One region of the Kitasatospora sp. NPDC058406 genome, then DNA from elsewhere that is predicted to be linked to it. Evidence: predicted binding sites of a transcription regulator. Region 1 holds the regulator's gene; the other holds the start of a gene.

The links. The regulator HspR, encoded in region 1, represses chaperone genes until heat shock. The targets are predictions, from matches to a motif close to TTGAGNNNNNNNNNCTCAA.
Region 2: lon (endopeptidase La) is a predicted target of HspR. The motif match lies at 2,831-2,849, and genes of this name have one in related genera.

What each region holds. Positions count from the first base shown of each region.
Region 1 covers NZ_JBHXKE010000122.1:8,409-16,863, forward strand. The annotation lists gene grpE (nucleotide exchange factor GrpE) at 1-369, shown strand, start outside; gene dnaJ (molecular chaperone DnaJ) at 513-1,664, shown strand; gene ACFWOG_RS23340 (heat shock protein transcriptional repressor HspR) at 1,672-2,193, shown strand; gene ACFWOG_RS23345 (hypothetical protein) at 2,392-3,423, shown strand; gene ACFWOG_RS23350 (hypothetical protein) at 3,469-3,603, opposite strand; gene ACFWOG_RS23355 (hypothetical protein) at 4,017-4,643, shown strand; gene ACFWOG_RS23360 (LuxR C-terminal-related transcriptional regulator) at 5,191-6,234, opposite strand; gene ACFWOG_RS23365 (TDT family transporter) at 7,119-8,255, opposite strand; partial or broken gene ACFWOG_RS23370 (LysR family transcriptional regulator) at 8,327-8,455, shown strand, end outside.
Region 2 covers NZ_JBHXKE010000142.1:1,655-10,109, forward strand. The annotation lists gene ACFWOG_RS25450 (GtrA family protein) at 1-172, opposite strand, end outside; gene lon (endopeptidase La) at 337-2,808, opposite strand; gene ACFWOG_RS25460 (rhomboid-like protein) at 3,168-3,947, opposite strand; gene ACFWOG_RS25465 (response regulator transcription factor) at 4,498-5,235, shown strand; gene ACFWOG_RS25470 (HAMP domain-containing sensor histidine kinase) at 5,334-6,464, shown strand; gene ACFWOG_RS25475 (multifunctional oxoglutarate decarboxylase/oxoglutarate dehydrogenase thiamine pyrophosphate-binding subunit/dihydrolipoyllysine-residue succinyltransferase subunit) at 6,892-8,455, shown strand, end outside.

The sequences.
Region 1 (8,455 bases):
ATCCCGGTCCTGGACGACATCGGCCGGGCCCGTGACCACGGCGAGGTGACCGGCGGCTTCAAGTCCGTCGCCGAGTCGCTGGAGACCGTCGTCGCCAAGCTGGGCCTGCAGCAGTTCGGCAAGGAGGGCGAGCCCTTCGACCCGACCATGCACGAGGCGCTGATGCACAGCTACTCGTCGGAGGTCACCGAGGACACCTGCGTCCAGATCCTCCAGCCCGGTTACCGGATCGGCGAGCGGATCATCCGCCCGGCGATGGTCGCGGTCGCGGAGCCCCAGCCGGGCACCCAGACCACGTCCGGCCCGGACACCGACACCGCCAAGGGCGGGGAGAAGAAGGACCAGGCCGACGGTGGCCCGGACAGCTGACCACCGGTGACGGCTGACAACCTGTGCGCTGCGGAGTCGTACGCCGGCCAGTACGGCGGCCGGCTCCGCAGCGCACTGTCGACGGGCCACGGCCGGCCCGTTGACAGCTCTGTGACGATGGACCTCGGGAGGTGGCGCCAGCCATGAGCGGCAAGGACTACGTGGAGAAGGACTACTACAAGGTCCTCGGCGTGCCCAAGGACGCCACCGCCACCGAGATCAAGAAGACCTACCGCAAGCTGGCCCGCGAGTTCCACCCCGACGCGAACAAGGGTGACACGGCGGCCGAGGAGCGGTTCAAGGACATCTCCGAGGCGTACGACGTCCTCTCCGACGAGAAGCGCCGCAAGGAGTACGACGAGGCCCGCAGCCTCTTCGCCAACGGCGGCTTCCGCGCCGGCGGCCCCGGTAACGGCAACTACAGCTTCGACTTCGGCGACCTGTTCAGCGGCAACCAGGCCGGCAACAGCGGTGGCCTCGGCGACGTCTTCGGCGGCCTGTTCAACCGCGGCGGCGCCCGGCAGGCCCAGCCCCGGCGCGGCGCCGACGTCGAGACCGAGGTGACGCTCTCCTTCGAGGAGGCCGTCGACGGCGCCACCGTCCCGCTCCGGATGACCAGTCAGGCCCCCTGCCGCCACTGCAACGGCACCGGTGCCAAGGCCGGCACCACCCCCCGGGTCTGCCCGACCTGCGTCGGTTCCGGCACGGTCAGCCGCGGCCAGGGCGCCTTCGCCCTCTCCGAGCCCTGCCGGGACTGCCGCGGCCGCGGCATGATCGTCGACGACCCGTGCACCGACTGCCACGGCAGCGGCCGGGCCAGCTCCGCCCGCACCATGCAGGTCCGGATCCCGGCCGGTGTCCAGGACGCCCAGCGGATCCGCCTCAAGGGCAAGGGCGCGCAGGGCGAACGCGGCGGCCAGCCCGGCGACCTCTACGTCACCGTGCACGTCGACCCGCACCCCGTCTTCGGACGGAAGGCCGACAACCTGACCGTGACCGTCCCGGTCACCTTCCCCGAAGCCGCGTTGGGGGGCACCATCGAGGTGCCGACCCTCAACGGCCCCTCGGTGAAGCTCAAACTCCCCCCGGGCAGTGCCAACGGCCTCACCCTGCGGGCCCGCGGCAAGGGCGCCACCCGCAAGGACGGCACCCGGGGCGACCTCCTGGTCACCGTGGAGGTCGTGGTGCCCCAGCACGTCACCGGCGACGCGCTGGCCGCTCTGGAGCAGTACCGCGAGGCCACCGCCTCCGACGACCCGCGAGCCGCCCTGTTCCGAGCGGCGAAGGGAGCGTGACGACCAGATGACCCCCGACAGCACCGGCCACGGCCCGATCGGCCCCGGCATCGGCGAGGGACTGCCCGGCGGCGGCCCCCCGCGCGCGCGCCGGGCCGTTCCGCAGCCCCAGTACGTCCTCACCGAGGACACCCCGGTCTACGTGATCTCGGTGGCCGCCGAGCTCTCCGGCCTGCACCCGCAGACCCTCCGCCAGTACGACCGCCTCGGCCTGGTCTGCCCCGACCGCACCGCCGGCCGCGGGCGCCGCTACTCGGCGCGCGACATCCAGCAGCTGCGCGACGTCCAGCGGCTCTCCCAGGACGAGGGCATCAACCTCGCCGGCATCAAGCGGATCATCGAGCTGGAGAACCAGGTCACCGCCCTCCAGTCCCGGATCGCCGAGCTCACCGACTCCCTCGAAGGCGCGGCCACCGCCCTCCAGCAGCGCGAGGCCACCATCCACGCCTCCTACCGCCGCGACCTCGTCCCCTACCAGCCCCCGACCCCGCACTCCAGCGCCCTGGTCGTCTGGCGTCCCAAGCGCTGACCCGGCCACGACGGTCGCCGCCGCCGGTTCCCTCTGGTTGGGGGGTGCCGGCGGTGCTTGCGTGGTGAGAGAGTGCTTTCTGCAGGCGAGAGCGGATCAAGAGCGCCGATGCCGGTTCGCGGAGGCTCTGGCTAAGATCCCCATCGAAGCCGGCGAACCGGCCTCACTCAGCTCTATCCGAACACCAGGGAGCCGCAGATGAGCGAGACGGCCGAGCCCGGACTCACCTCAGGCGGCCTCGGTGTCCTCTCGGACGGCGCTCGCAAGCTCTACCTCCACGTCCTGCACTCCCACGGCCGCCTCGTACCCGCGAGCCAGGAGGCCACCGACCTCAGGTTCCTCCAGGAGCTTCTCGACATCGGCCTGCTGGTGCCGGACACGGACGAGCCGGACGTGCTCGTCGCCGTGGACCCCCAGCAGCTCTCGTCCGGGCTCATCGCCTCCTGGCAGCGCAAAGCACTCGACCTGCTCTCCCGGGCCGAGGCACTTCCGATCGATTTGAAGGAACTGTCCGAGGCCTTCCACACGCCGAAGCAGACCGGCGGCAGCATCGAGTACGTCCGTGGAAAAGTACTGATCAATCAAAGACTCGGGCAGTTGACCACGAGTTGCACCGAGGAGTTCCTCGCCGCACAACCGGGTGGTCCCCGCCCCCCGGAGGCACTCGCCGGCAGCCGCGACCGTGATTTGGCTCTTCTCCAGAGAGGCGCCACGTTTCGGACCATTTACCACCCCAGTACGCGTTACCACCCCGCCACCAGGGACTACGTCCTCGCCATCACGGACGCCGGGGGGCAGGTCCGCACCCTGGACGAGCCGTACACCCGGCTCATAGTCGTGGACCGCCGCACCGCCATCATTCCCATCGCGGACGACCTGAATGTGGCCGCGTTCATACACGACCGCGCGATCATCAGCTATCTGGTCTCCGACATCTTCGAGCGCAACTGGAACCGCGCTCTCGATTTCGACGGCGCCCGCGCGGTGCCGCAGGAGGTCATCTCACGCCTGCGGCAGACGATCATCGATCTGCTGCTGAAAGGCACCAGTCACCGCGTGATTGCCCGAAGCCTGGGCATCAGCGAACGCACGCTGGCGCGTCACATAGCGGACATGCGTGAGGACTACCGGGTGGATTCGCTGTTCCAGCTCGGGTACATGCTGGCCCGGACCACCCAGAGCGGGCACCCCGAAGAACGCCTCCGGGAACACGACCCGTCAACCGACTGACCGCCCGGGGCCCCTGACGGCCCGCCCGGGCGTCACGTGCCGAACTCAGGTCCAGTTGCTGTCGTTCGCGGTGAGGGCCAGCGTGACCAGGGCCGGAGCGTCGGCGGGCACGGAGTTGGCGGTACGCGGCGCCGGCTGGTGGCCGGAAGCCGCCGACGTGACCTGGCTGCTCGCGGTCAATACCGCTATAACAGCAACGACCGAAGCCGCAGTGATGCGAACGTGTCGGCGCAGGCGAAGCATTGCGATCACGCCTTCCTGAGTTAGTCGCGGGTATCGAGCAATGGGAACAGCTACGCAGCCGCCCACATAATGCCCCAGCTCGAACGCACGCGCCACATCCCCCCTCCACAGAGGTGCGTCATCTCCATGCCAGGCAGACAGATGACACCGCGAAGCAGTGGACTCCACCGCCCCGAACGATGGACGATCAGTTCGCTCCCGATGGTCCCGGCAAGCTCACCACACTTGCCGATGTACCTTCAATTCACCATTCGACTTAGCTCCCCCGAGCGAAGTCCGCAGCCTCGCCGATCAGAACCCCTAACCCTGCCGGACCTGGTGAACCCGGTCAGCCACTCCCCGGAGTCGACATGACTGAGCCCTACCTGCGTCACCACGACAGCCAGGCCCTCGAGGGCCGGCGTGCACGAGTCTTCCTGGCCGCGCCGCTCATGCGGTTGACCGGGCCGGCGGACAGTGTGGTGACCCTCGCCAGCCGGACGCGGCTGACCACCCTCCGCACCACCCTCCTCCGCAGTGGCGCCGCCGTGTACAGCGCCCACCACAGTGACGCCTGGACCGTCGCCGGGCGCGCCCCCGAGCCGCGCGTGCCGTCGGACTTCCGCGCGCTGCAGTCCGCCGACCTCGTCTTCGCCTACGTCGGCGCACCGCTGTCGGCCGGGGTCAGCCTGGAGCTGGGCTGGGCGTCGGCGCTGCGCAAGCCGATCGTGCTCCTCGTCGACGAGGCCATCACCCACAACCCGCTGATCGCCACCATCGAGCAGGTCGCCCCCGTCCTGCCGCTGGTCTTCGACGACACCTGGTCCCAGGAGGCCCTCCACCACACCGTGGAGACCGCCCTCGACTGGGCCGGCATGGCGCTCTCCCTGCGCGAGGGCTTCTGGACCGCCCCCGGCGAGCAGTTCACCGTCCCCCGTCAGCAGCCCCCCGCCGTCGGCCCGACCGGCTACTGGCCCACCGGCGCGGCCACCGGCTGATCCCGTCCGGGCTCCCCCGCCCGGGCTCCCCCACCTGCCGGCCCCCGCCGGCCCCGAAGGAACAGCGTCTCCGCGTCGTACCGCCCCGGACCGGGCACCGCGGGACCCCTCATCCGCCGGCCGAGCCGGAAGAGCCCCTCCACGTCGGGGAGTTCGCGCGGCGGACGAGGTGACCGACCCCATGACGCCTCAGCAGGCCGCGTTCGAGGAGCGGACGGAACGCCCCGGTGTCCCCCTCCCGCGACGCGGCGGCGCGGATCCGGCCACCGTCCCCCGGCGGCGCCGGACAGCGCGCGTGGGCGGCCCCGTCCGGCAGCGGGACGCCGTGTTCGTCCGTCGTCCTCGCCGCGCGTCCGCCGGCCGAGCCGGACCAGGCCCCGCACGACGGGGCGGCCAGTGCGGGCGACCGCGATCAGCTCCTCCCCGCACTCGCAGAGCAGCTCGACAGAGCGACTCGGCAGAGCGACTCGGCCGGGCGGTCAGGCAGCGCGGTCAGGCAGCGCAGCGCAGAGCGGCCGGGTAACGGGTGCGAACGGCGCCGTCGGGCTCATCCGTCGTCACGGCCGCCCCGCATCAGCCAACCGAGCTGGAACAGGGTCTGCGCCCCGTACCGGTCGCGGAGGCGGGCGATGTGCGCGGCCACGGTCCGCTCGCTCAGGCCGAGGCGGGTGGCGACCGCACGCTGGGTCAGACCGCGGGCCAGCAGGCGGCCGACGCGGTCGGACGCGTTGTGGGGGTTGCGGGCCGGGCCGTCGGCGAGCGCGGCGGTCCAGTCGGTCGCGTCGGCGCGGGCCCAGTCGCGCTCGAAGGCGTTGACGATGAAGGCGATCGCGGCGCGGTCGGTGATGAAGGCGGCGGTGCTGTGGTCGTCACTGGCGGAGATCACCGCGACCGAGCGGTCGAAGATCATCAGCCGCTGGAACGGCTCGTCGAGGGTCCGGATCAGCGAACCGTGCCGGGTGACCTCCTCGGCGTAGGCCAGGGCGGCGGGTTCGGAGACCGCGACGGGCTGGTAGATGGTCCGCAGGGTGCAGCCGCGCTGCAGGAGCTGGACGTCCTGGACCAGGGCGCCCTGGAGGGCGTCGGCGGGCCGGTGGCCGGGCTGGGCGGTGAGGACCTCGGTGCGGCAGTCGGAGACCAGCTGGGAGATCCGGTGCCGGATGTGGGTGTGGCCCTCGATGTAGACGGCGCCGCCGGAGCGCTCGGGCGGCCGGGGCATCGCGTCGTAGGCGCGGGTGAGGCCGTCGAGGGTGCCGGGCAGGTTCTCGGCGCGGACGAGGAGGCGGGTGGCCTCGCTGCGGAGCTCGGCGCCGAGGCGGTCGCTGACCGAGCGCGGGCTGACGGCCGTGTAGCAGGCGTCCATCGGGTTGGGCATCAGCAGACCGATGGAGACGAGCTGGCGCAGGGCGCGCCGGTCCGGTTCGGGGACGTCCGCGACGGGGATCCGGCCGCCGTCGGCCAGGATGGCGAGGTAGAGCCGGCGGGCGGCCTCGTCGGGCTCGCCGCCGGACGCGGCCGGGCCGGTGGCGGCGCCCCCTCCGGCGCCGGCGCCCGGAGCGGTCGTCGGATCCGCCGTCCCCTCGACCGTCACGTCGAACGCTCCCTGCCGGATGTCTCGCGGATGTGTGCGCCCTCGCACGCCGTGCGCACTCGTCACACACGTTCGCCGGGCGTGATCACGGTACTGGGAGCCGGCGGGCCCCCGGACTCCGGGTGCCGTCGCACACGGGCCAGGGGGGCCGCCGGTCCACGCCACGGTCGCGGCGCTTCCGGCGAGGCGGAGCAGCAACGCCTCGCCGGCTCCGGTCCCGGGGGCCATCACCACACATGGCGTCCCGGCCGGCGCTCTTCCCCCCGATATGCAGGTACGTGCGGACGTACCGGACGCATCCAGTAATGAAGAGCAAGTCGCCGTCATCGGGCTGCGGTTGCCCGGTCGACGTGACGTGACTCCACCCTCACAGCGTGACGGCCGGTGAACAAGTGCCGCCCGACTGCATGTTCTCGCAATTGCAGGAACCTGCATCGTCGGCGTGGCGCGACGTCCGCCGCGGCGCCCTGGCGTATCGCGAACGTGCAGGTCAGGGCGGTGGGACGGCGGAGTCCGACCCTCCGGTCATTCGGAACCGAACGACCGCGTTCCGTTCCCCGCGGCCTACGCGCCGCTCCCCCCGTGCCTCCCCGGCCCCCGGTCCGAGCCCGTTCGGGCACCGTCCGGGTACCGTTCGGGCCGCCCGTACCGGACCGTACCGGAGTCACCCGGGGCCGGGAAGCCGCGGGAAGGCGCGGCGCCGCAGAGCCCCGGCCGCCCGGATCCGGGCCGTCCGCCAGGACGGGTGGCACCGGAGGACGCCCCCCCCGGGACGGACGGTCCCGACCGAGCCGACGACAGCCTCCCGCCGGACCACCACGCCACCACACGAGACGCCTTGACGCATCGTCAGGCCTATGTCGAGCACCGGTGCCGGCCCCGGCTCAGCGGGCCAGCAGCCGGCCACCTGCCAACCCGGCGGCGGTGCCGCCCGCGGCGAGGGCCCAGGAGGCCATCAGCAGGACGAACAGGGCGGTGGCGAGTCCGGTGAACCCGGGGAAGCCGGTGTGCCGGGCGAGGGCGGCGGCGCCGGTGACGCAGGTGCCGACCGGGAAGGTGAACGCCCACCACGTCATCGCGAACGACATGCCGGCCCGCCGGGCACGGAGGTTGGCGGCGACGGCGAGCGCCAGCCAGAGCATCGCCACGCCGAGCACCGCCACCCCGTACAGCTCGGCGAGGGCGAGCGCGACGGGGGCGATCGTCGGGGTCACCGGGCGTGCGGCATCGGCGAGTTGGTGCACCGCGGTGGTGGACTGGCCGAGCGGGCCGAGCACCAGGAAGAGCGACGGGGTGAGCGCCAGGGCGGGCAGCTTGCTGTGCACGAGACCGGTGAGCACCACCGGCAGCAGCGCCAGGGTGGCGAGCAGGCCGATCCCGAACAGCGCGCAGCAGGTGTACAGCAGCGCCTGCTGGGCGGTGCCGGCGGGCAGGTGCGGGATCAGCGCGGGACCGGCGGCGGAGGCGACCAGCGGAGCCACCACCGGCAGCAGCCAGGTCGGGTTGGCCTCCAACGGGGAGACCGTGTGCCGGGTGATCATCAGGTACGGGATGCCGGCCGCGACCAGCAGCGCGTACCCGGTGCCCACCGTCCAGAGCACGGCGTCGAGCGCGACGGCCGGGCCGGTCCCGATGACGCGGGAGCCGAGCGTCAGGGTCCCGAGCCCGACCGAGATCAGCGCCATCGGCGGACAGCCGTAGAAGACGGCGGTGGCCGGGTTGTCCAGCAGCTGGGCGCGGGCGGCGTCCCGGTGACGGGTGAGGTGGACCAGCCGGGCGGACCCGAGCACCAGCAGACCGGCCAGCCCGAGCGCCCACATCACCTCGCCGAACCCGATCAGGCCGGGCAGCCGGACCGGGAGGGCGGCCGCACCGTTGCCGACGATCGCGGTGCCCATGACCGCCGCGTACCAGTTCGGCCCGAGCTGTGCGAGGTCGAGCCGGCGGGCGCGGTCGGACGGGCGCAGACGGGGGCGAGGGCGGGGGCGGGGGTGCGTGCGGGGGCTGATCAGGGTGGCCATGGCATCAACCGTCTCCCGGTACGACCCCGGCCGGTAGCGCCGAACGCTCTATGAGGGCATAGCCTGAACCTATGGCCCTCTCCCCGCGCGTCCCCGAACTCGGTGCGCTGGAGCTGCTGCTCGCAGTGGCCCGGCTCGGCAGCGTCGGCCGGGCCGCGGCCGAACTCGGGGTGAGCCAGCCGACCGCCAGCGCGCGGATC
Region 2 (8,455 bases), on a different contig from region 1:
CCACCGGCTTGTGCGCCAGCAGGGTGAGCCGCAGCGAGTAGTTGATCACCACGGTCAGGGCGAAGCACCCGCTGCCGACCAGCAGGAACTTCACCAGCCTCCGGTGCCGGAGCAGGACCGGGCGCAGCCCGGCCGGCACCCGGGCCAGGACGCGCTGCGTGGGGGACGCCATCTCCGCAGTCTGGCACGGGGCCCGCCGCCGTTCCCGCCGGAACCCGTCCGCCGTCCGGGCACGCCGGTGGCCCGGCGGAGGAGTACTCCGCCGGGCCTGTCCCGGAGCCGTTCGGGCCTGTCCCGGGGCCGTCGGCGCCCTGCCGGTGGCCGCCCGGCGCCGCCTCAGGCGGCCGCGACCAGCACCTCGGCCGGCTCCAGGGCCAGCCTCAGCACCTCCCGGACGTCCGAGACCGGGTGGACGGTGAGGCGCTCCAGCACCTCGGCCGGGACGTCGTCCAGGTCGGCCTCGTTCCGCCGGGGGATGATCACCGTGGTGACGCCGGCCCGGTCGGCGGCGAGCAGCTTCTGCTTCACCCCGCCGATCGGCAGCACCCGCCCGGTCAGCGACACCTCACCGGTCATCGCCACGTCGGTGCGCACCTTGCGGCCGGAGAGCAGCGAGGCCAGCGCCGTGGTCATGGTGATGCCGGCACTCGGACCGTCCTTGGGCACGGCCCCGGCCGGGACGTGCAGGTGCACGCCGCGGTCGCGCAGCGAGGTGACCGGCAGCTCCAGTTCGGCTCCGCGCGAGCGCAGGTAGGAGAGCGCGATGTGGGCGGACTCCTTCATGACGTCGCCCAGCTGGCCGGTCAGGGTCAGCCCGGTGCCGCCGGTCTCGGCGTCCGCGAGCGAGGCCTCGATGTAGAGGACGTCGCCGCCGGCGCCGGTGACCGCCAGGCCGGTCGCCACCCCGGGGACGGCGGTGCGCCGCTCGGCCGGCTCCTGGGCGGCCTCCGGGACGTGGTGCGGGCGGCCGATCAGGGCGCGCAGGTCGTCGGCGCCGATCCTGACGGGCAGCTCGCGCTCGCCCAGCTCGCTCTGTGCGGCGATCTTGCGCAGCACCCGGGCGATCGAGCGTTCGAGGGTCCGGACGCCGGCCTCGCGGGTGTACTCGCCGGCCAGCCGGCGCAGTGCGGTCTCGTCGACGGTGACCTCCTCGTCCCGGAGGCCGGCCCGCTCCAGCTGACGCGGGAGCAGGTGGTCACGGGCGATGACGACCTTCTCGTCCTCGGTGTAGCCGTCGAGCCGGACGAGTTCCATCCGGTCGAGCAGCGGCTCGGGGATGGCCTCCAGCACGTTGGCGGTGGCGAGGAAGACGACGTCGGAGAGGTCCAGCTCGACCTCCAGGTAGTGGTCCCGGAAGGTGTGGTTCTGGGCCGGGTCGAGCACCTCCAGCAGGGCGGCGGCCGGGTCGCCCCGGTAGTCGGAGCCGACCTTGTCGATCTCGTCGAGCAGGACGACCGGGTTCATCGAGCCGGCCTCCTTGATGGCGCGGACCAGCCGCCCGGGCAGCGCGCCGACGTAGGTGCGCCGGTGGCCGCGGATCTCCGCCTCGTCCCGGATGCCGCCGAGCGAGACCCGCACGAAGCTGCGGCCCATCGCCCGGGCCACCGACTCGCCGAGCGAGGTCTTGCCGACGCCGGGCGGGCCGACCAGCGCGAGCACCGCCCCGCCGGCCCGTCGCCCTCCGCCGCCCTTCCGGGGCAGCGCGCCGTCCCGCCGCTCCTTGCCGTCGCTGCCGGCACCGGCACCGACGTCGGCACCGACCGGCCCGAGCCCCTGCTCGGCCCGGCGCTTGCGGACCGCGAGGTACTCGACGATGCGGTCCTTCACGTCGGCCAGGCCGGCGTGGTCGGCGTCCAGCACCGCGCGGGCGCCGACGATGTCGTAGGCGTCCTCGGTCCGCTCGTTCCAGGGCAGCTCCAGGACGGTGTCCAGCCAGGTGCGGATCCAGGAGCCCTCCGGCGACTGGTCGCTCGCCCGCTCCAGCTTGTCGACCTCCTTGAGCGCGGCCTCGCGCACCTTCTCCGGGAGGCCCGCGGCCTCGACCCGGGCGCGGTAGTCGTCCTCCTCGTCGGCCGGGTCGCCGTTCAGCTCCGCCAGCTCCTTGCGGACGGCCTCCAGCTGGCGGCGGAGCAGGAACTCCTTCTGCTGCTTGGCCACGCCCTCCTCGACGTCCTTGCGGATGGTGTCGTTGACCTCCTCCTCGGCGAGGTGGTCGCGGAGCAGGCCGAGCGCGTACTCCAGTCGGGCGACCTGGTCGGCCTCCAGCAGCACCTTGAGCTTCTGCTCGGCGGTGACGAAGGGCGCGTAGCCGATGTTGTCGGCGAGCTCGCCGACGTCCTCGATGGCGGCGACCCGGTCGACGATCTGCCAGGCGCCGCGCTTGCGCAGCCACTGGGTGGAGAGGTTCTTGTAGTCCCTGACCAGCTCGGCGGCCCGCCCGGCCACGGGGGTGCCGGCCGAGGACTCGCGGAACGGCGTGGTCTCGACCCAGAGCGCGGCGCCGGGCCCGGTGGTGCCGACGCCGATCCGCACCCGCCGCACCGCGCGGACCAGCGCGGCCGGGTCGCCGTCCGCCAGCCGGCCGACCTGCTCGACGGTGGCGAGGGTGCCGGCGGCCGCGTACGAGCCGTCGACCCTCGGGACGAGCAGGACCTGGGGCTTGCCCGTCCCGGCCGCGGCGCGGGCGGCCTCGACGGCGGCGCGGACCTCGGTGTCCTTCAGGTCCAGCGGGACGACCATGCCCGGGAGCACGACCTCGTCGTCGAGCGGCAGCACGGGCAGGGTGAGCGGTGTGGACGTCGATGCCATGATCTCTCCCCAGTCAGCGAACTTGAGTCGACCTGACTAAGGATCTGCGGGCGCCGGATGTTCCCCGCCGGTTGTTCGCCGTGAGCGAACGCGGAGTCGGCGCAGGGAGCGCGCGCGGGGGCTGTCAAAAAGACGCCTCCCGGGGTGGCTGCGGCGGCGTCCGGGCGCCGTCGGCCGGGGGCGCCGGCCCGAAGGACGGCCGGAAGGACGGAGACGGACGGAGACGGACGGCCGTGGGCTGCACCCGGAGGAGCTCGATCGGAAAGCGGCACCGGAACGACACCGGAGCGGCACCGGAGCCACACCACCGGAAGGCGACCGCCGCCGCCGAAGCCGCCGGGCGACGGCCGGCCGGGCACCTACAGCCGGTCCAGCACCGCGGTCCGGCCGCGCGCGGCCACCGGCGCCGGCACCCCGGCGGCCGGCGCGACCGCCCGGCCGCGCCCCGGCCCGTGGCCGTCCCAGCGGCGCAGCCAGCGCCAGAGCGCCACCCCGGCCAGCAGCGCCACCGGGTGCCCGACGCCGGTGACCAGGTCGCGGTCGGTCGCGATCTGCTCGGCGATCAGCGCGCCGGCCAGACCCAGGCCGAACACCCGGCCGGGCAGGGGGAGCAGCCCGGCCAGTGCGCCGAGGCTGGCCAGCACGCCGTAGCTGACCCCGATGTCCAGGTGGTCGAGCGCCGCGGTCTCCAGTCGCCCGGTCTCCACCGCGGTGATCACCACGGCCTGGGAGAGCAGGGTGGCCGTGACGTGCCCGGCCGCGAAGACCACCGCGGCGCGGACCGCCCCGACCCGGCGCTCCAGTGGCGCGACGGTCAGGGCGAAGGCCCACAGGTAGGGCATCCAGACCGTGCCGGCCACCCAGAAGCCACTGAGCAGGAGCGCGCGCAGCGGATGGTGCAACAGGTTGTGCCCGTCCGAGCTGGACGCCTCCTGGAGGCGGGCCACCAGCTCCGGATCGGCGAGCATCGCGAACGTGGTGGTGGTGGCGACCACGGCGAGGTAGCCGAGCGCGAAGGGGTTGCGCCGGGGGGTCGGCACCCGGGCCAGCACCCAGGCGAGCGGGCCGGCCCGCAGCCCGTGGCGGAGCATCCCGTACGGCGGCCCGCCCTGCCCGGCGCCGATCCGTCGCCCCGTCATGCCGCCTCCGCTCAGACGCCGCAGCCACCGGCCCCGCCCGGTGGCCAACGTACCGGCGGGCTCCGGCGATCCCACCTCCACGACTTGTCGTGGCCACGGTACGTCCGGCTCCTGGGAGCCGGCTGGGAAAATGCCGTGAGTATTCCGATACCGGCAGAGACCCGACATTGGTCCAGACCATCCCCCTCCCCGCAGGGGGGCGGCGCCCCTGACCGGCGGGTTGGTGTCAACTCATGTGCATACGTACCGTTACTGAGTGAAAAATCGCCGGGTAAGGTATCGGCCCGTGCCCACTTCCGAGTGGGTCCGGAAACCGGTCCGACAGGCCGGTCCACGGGCCGGAAACGTCCGGTCCGCCTGCCGGGAAGCATCCTCTGTCCGTACGCTGCGGAGTGTGCGGAAGAGAAGGGCGGTCCACACCCGCCCTCCGACGCCGCACGCGCGACGGGACGGCGGACCCGGCACAGTCCACGACGGAACAAGACTACGAGCGGAGCCTCGCCATCCCCACAGGTGGCCGGCCCGCAGCCCTGGGGGCGGTGGCGTGACCGTGACAGAAATTCAGCAGGACCACCAGAACAACGGCGGCACGGTGAGCAGCCAGCGCAGAGTGCTGGTGGTGGAGGACGAGCCCACGATCGCCGAGTCCATCGCGGCCCGGCTGGGCGCGGAGGGCTTCAAGGTCGCCGTGGCCCACGACGGGCCCGGCGCCGTCGACGGCTTCCACACCTGGCAGCCCGACCTCGTCGTCCTCGACATCATGCTGCCCGGCTTCGACGGGCTGGAGGTGTGCCGCCGGATCCAGGCCCAGCGCCCGGTCCCGGTCCTGATGCTCACCGCGCGCGACGACGAGACGGACCTGCTGGTCGGCCTCGGCGTCGGTGCCGACGACTACATGACCAAGCCCTTCTCCATGCGCGAACTGGCCGCCCGGGTCAACGTGCTGCTGCGCCGCGTCGAGCGCGCCCAGCAGGCCGCCCGGACGCCCGCACTGGGCTCGCTGCGCTTCGGCGAGCTGGAGATCGACCACGTCCAGCGCCGGGTCCGGCTGGCCGCGGGCGACGTCCACCTGACGCCGACCGAGTTCGACCTGCTCGCCTGCCTGGCCGCACAGCCGCGCGCGGTGCTCACCCGCGAGCAGCTGCTGGCCGAGGTGTGGGACTGGACCGACGCGTCCGGAACCCGGACCGTCGACAGCCACGTCAAGGCGCTCCGCCGCAAGATCGGCGCCAGCTGGATCCGCACCGTCCACGGTGTCGGGTACGCGCTGGAGGCCCCGCTCTCCTAGCGGCGCCTCGGGCGGCGGGCCTCCGGGGGGCCCGTGTCCCGAACCGCCGTGCGCGCCACCCGAGGGATCACAGCACGCGGGGGATTCACAGGGGACCAATGACCTTTCCACAGCAACGCAACGGGGACACCACCGGCAGCAGGCCGCCCACGCTGGCCACGCGTGCCGCCCGCCGGGTCTGGGCCGACATCCGGCCGCTCGACCCGGTCCGCTCCATCAAGGGCAAACTCGCCCTCCTGGTGATCGTCTCGGTCTTCCTGGCCACCGGCATGGTGGTCGTGGCGATCCGGTCCGAGACCCAGATCCGGATCATCATGATCTTCTCGATGATCGCCTCGCTGCTCTTCATGCAGTTCCTCGCGCACGGGCTGACCGCCCCGCTGCGCGACATGACCGCCGCCGCCCGCGCGATGGCCTCCGGCGACTACACCCGCCGGGTCGAGGTGAACTCGCGCGACGAGATCGGCGAGCTGGCGGCGACCTTCAACCAGATGGCGGCCGATCTCGGAGCCGCCGACCGCCACCGCCGCGAGCTCGTCGCCAACGTCTCGCACGAACTTCGCACGCCGATCGCCGCGCTGCACGCCGTGCTGGAGAACGTGGTCGACGGCGTGGTCCAGCCGAACCCGGCGACCCTGGGTGCCGCGCTGGAACAGACCGAACGGCTCGGCCGGCTGGTCGCCCACCTGCTCGACCTGTCCAAGATCGACGACGGCGTGGTCGACCTGGACGCCCGCCCCTTCGAGGTGCGCGAGTTCCTGGACGGCGTGCTGCGCGGGGTCACCGTGGACGGCGCGACGGCCGGCGGGGCGTTCTCCCGCCGGGGCGACGTCCGGCTCGCCCTGGAGGTCAGCCCGGCCGGCCTGACCGGCGTCGCCGACCCGGAACGGCTCCACCAGGTGGTCGCCAACCTGGTCGACAACGCCTGCAAGCACTCCCCGCCGGGCGGCACCGTGACGGTCCGCGCCCGGCCCGGCGACATGCCGGGCGGGCTCCTGCTGGAGGTGGAGGACGAGGGTCCGGGCATCCCGGCGGCCGACCGGACCAGGGTCTTCGAGCGGTTCAGCCGCAGCGGCACCGCCACGGGGGCCGGGCCGGGTGCCGACGGCGGCACCGGGCTGGGCCTGGCCATCGCCCGCTGGGCGGTGGACCTGCACGGCGGGCGGATCGAGGTCGCCGAGGCCGAACGCGGCTGCCGGATCGCGGTCCGGCTGCCCGGCCCGCGCTGACCGCGCGGGCGGCCCCGCGCCGGCCCCGCCGGCGGCCCCGACGGCGCTCGCGTCCGCGTTCACCCCGGTGAGCGCGCCGGTGATCCCGCCGGTGTCCCGCAGGCGGTTCCGTCGGAGGTCGCCGCGATGTTCGCGTCGAGCGGACTTCGCCCGCATGTCACAGAAGCGACACAGACATGCGCGGCGGAGTCCGCCGGTCAATCGAATACTTTTGTCCGCTTTTGCCCACATATGGGGCGCGATCAGGCGCGATCGGTTCCCCTCCGATGCGGCCTTCTAACGCACATTTTCAGCCAACCTGCAGGTCAGCACTGTGATCTGGGCGACGCCTGGGCCCCGGGGACTGCGCGATCACTGGTCAGAGGCGTAGCCTTAATCCCCGCTGTCCAAACATCCCAAAAGGAAGCGGAAGAGGGCGGTTGCCGCCGTGTCGCCACAGTCCCATGAAACCTCCAACAGCTCGGCAAGCTCCACGGGCTTCGGCCCCAATGAGTGGCTCGTCGACGAGATCTACCAGCAGTACCTCCAGGACCCGAACTCGGTCGACCGAGCCTGGTGGGACTTTTTCGCCGACTACAAGCCCGGTACCGAGGTGACCCCAGTGACCCAGGCCGCGACCCAGGTCGGCCCCACGCCGACCCCCGCCGCCGCCCCCGCGCCCGCCGCCGCTGCTGCTCCGGCGGCTCCGGCCCCGGCAGCGCCGGCTCCGGCAGCGCCCGCCGCCCCGGCAGCTCCGGCCGCCGCGGCCCCGGTCTCGGCCCCGGCCCCGGCCGCGCCGCTCGCCGCAGCCCCCGCCGCGCCTCCGGCCCCCAAGGCCGCCGCCCCGGCCGCTGCGCCCGCCACCGACGCGACCGGCCCCGAGCTGGTCCCGCTCCGCGGCCCGGCGAAGGCCGTCGCGACCAACATGGACGCCTCGCTGGAGGTGCCGACCGCGACCTCGGTCCGCGCCGTCCCGGCCAAGCTGTTGATCGACAACCGCATCGTCATCAACAACCACCTGCAGCGCGCCCGTGGTGGCAAGGTCTCCTTCACCCACCTGATCGGGTACGCCCTGGTGCAGGCCGTCAAGGCCTCCCCCGGGATGAACAACAGCTACAAGGTGGAGAACGGCAAGTCCTACCTGGTCAAGCCGGAGCACGTGAACCTCGGCCTGGCCATCGACCTGGTCAAGCCGAACGGCGACCGCCAGCTCGTCGTCGCGGCCATCAAGAAGGCCGAGACCCTCGACTTCTTCGGCTTCTGGCAGGCCTACGAGGACATCGTCCGCCGGGCCCGCGCCAACAAGCTGACCATGGACGACTTCACCGGCGTCACGGTCTCGCTGACCAACCCCGGCGGCATCGGCACCGTGCACTCCGTGCCGCGCCTGATGCAGAACCAGGGCACCATCGTCGGCGTCGGCGCCATGGAGTACCCGGCCGAGTTCCAGGGCTCCGCCCCGGAGACCCTGTCCCGGCTCGGCGTCTCCAAGATCATGACGCTGACCTCGACCTACGACCACCGCGTCATCCAGGGTGCGGCGTCCGGCGAGTTCCTGCGCGAGATCCACCGCCTGCTGCTCGGCGAGAACGGCTTCTACGACGAGATCTTCGAGTCGCTGCGGATCCCGTACGAGCCGGTCCGCTGGGCCACCGACGTCGCCACCACCCACGACGACGAGGTCAACAAGACCGCGCGCGTCATCGAGCTGATCCACTCCTACCGGGTCCGCGGCCACCTCATGGCCGACACCGACCCGCTGGAGTACAAGCAGCGCAAGCACCCCGACCTGGACGTCACCACCCACGGCCTCACCCTGTGGGACCTGGAGCGCGAGTTCGCGGTCGGCGGCTTCGGCGGCCAGCGGATGATGAAGCTCCGCGACATCCTCGGCCTGCTGCGGAACACCTACTGCCGCACCGTCGGCATCGAGTACATGCACATCCAGGACCCGAAGCAGCGCAAGTGGCTGCAGGAGCGCGTGGAGAAGCCGTACACGAAGCCGGAGCGCG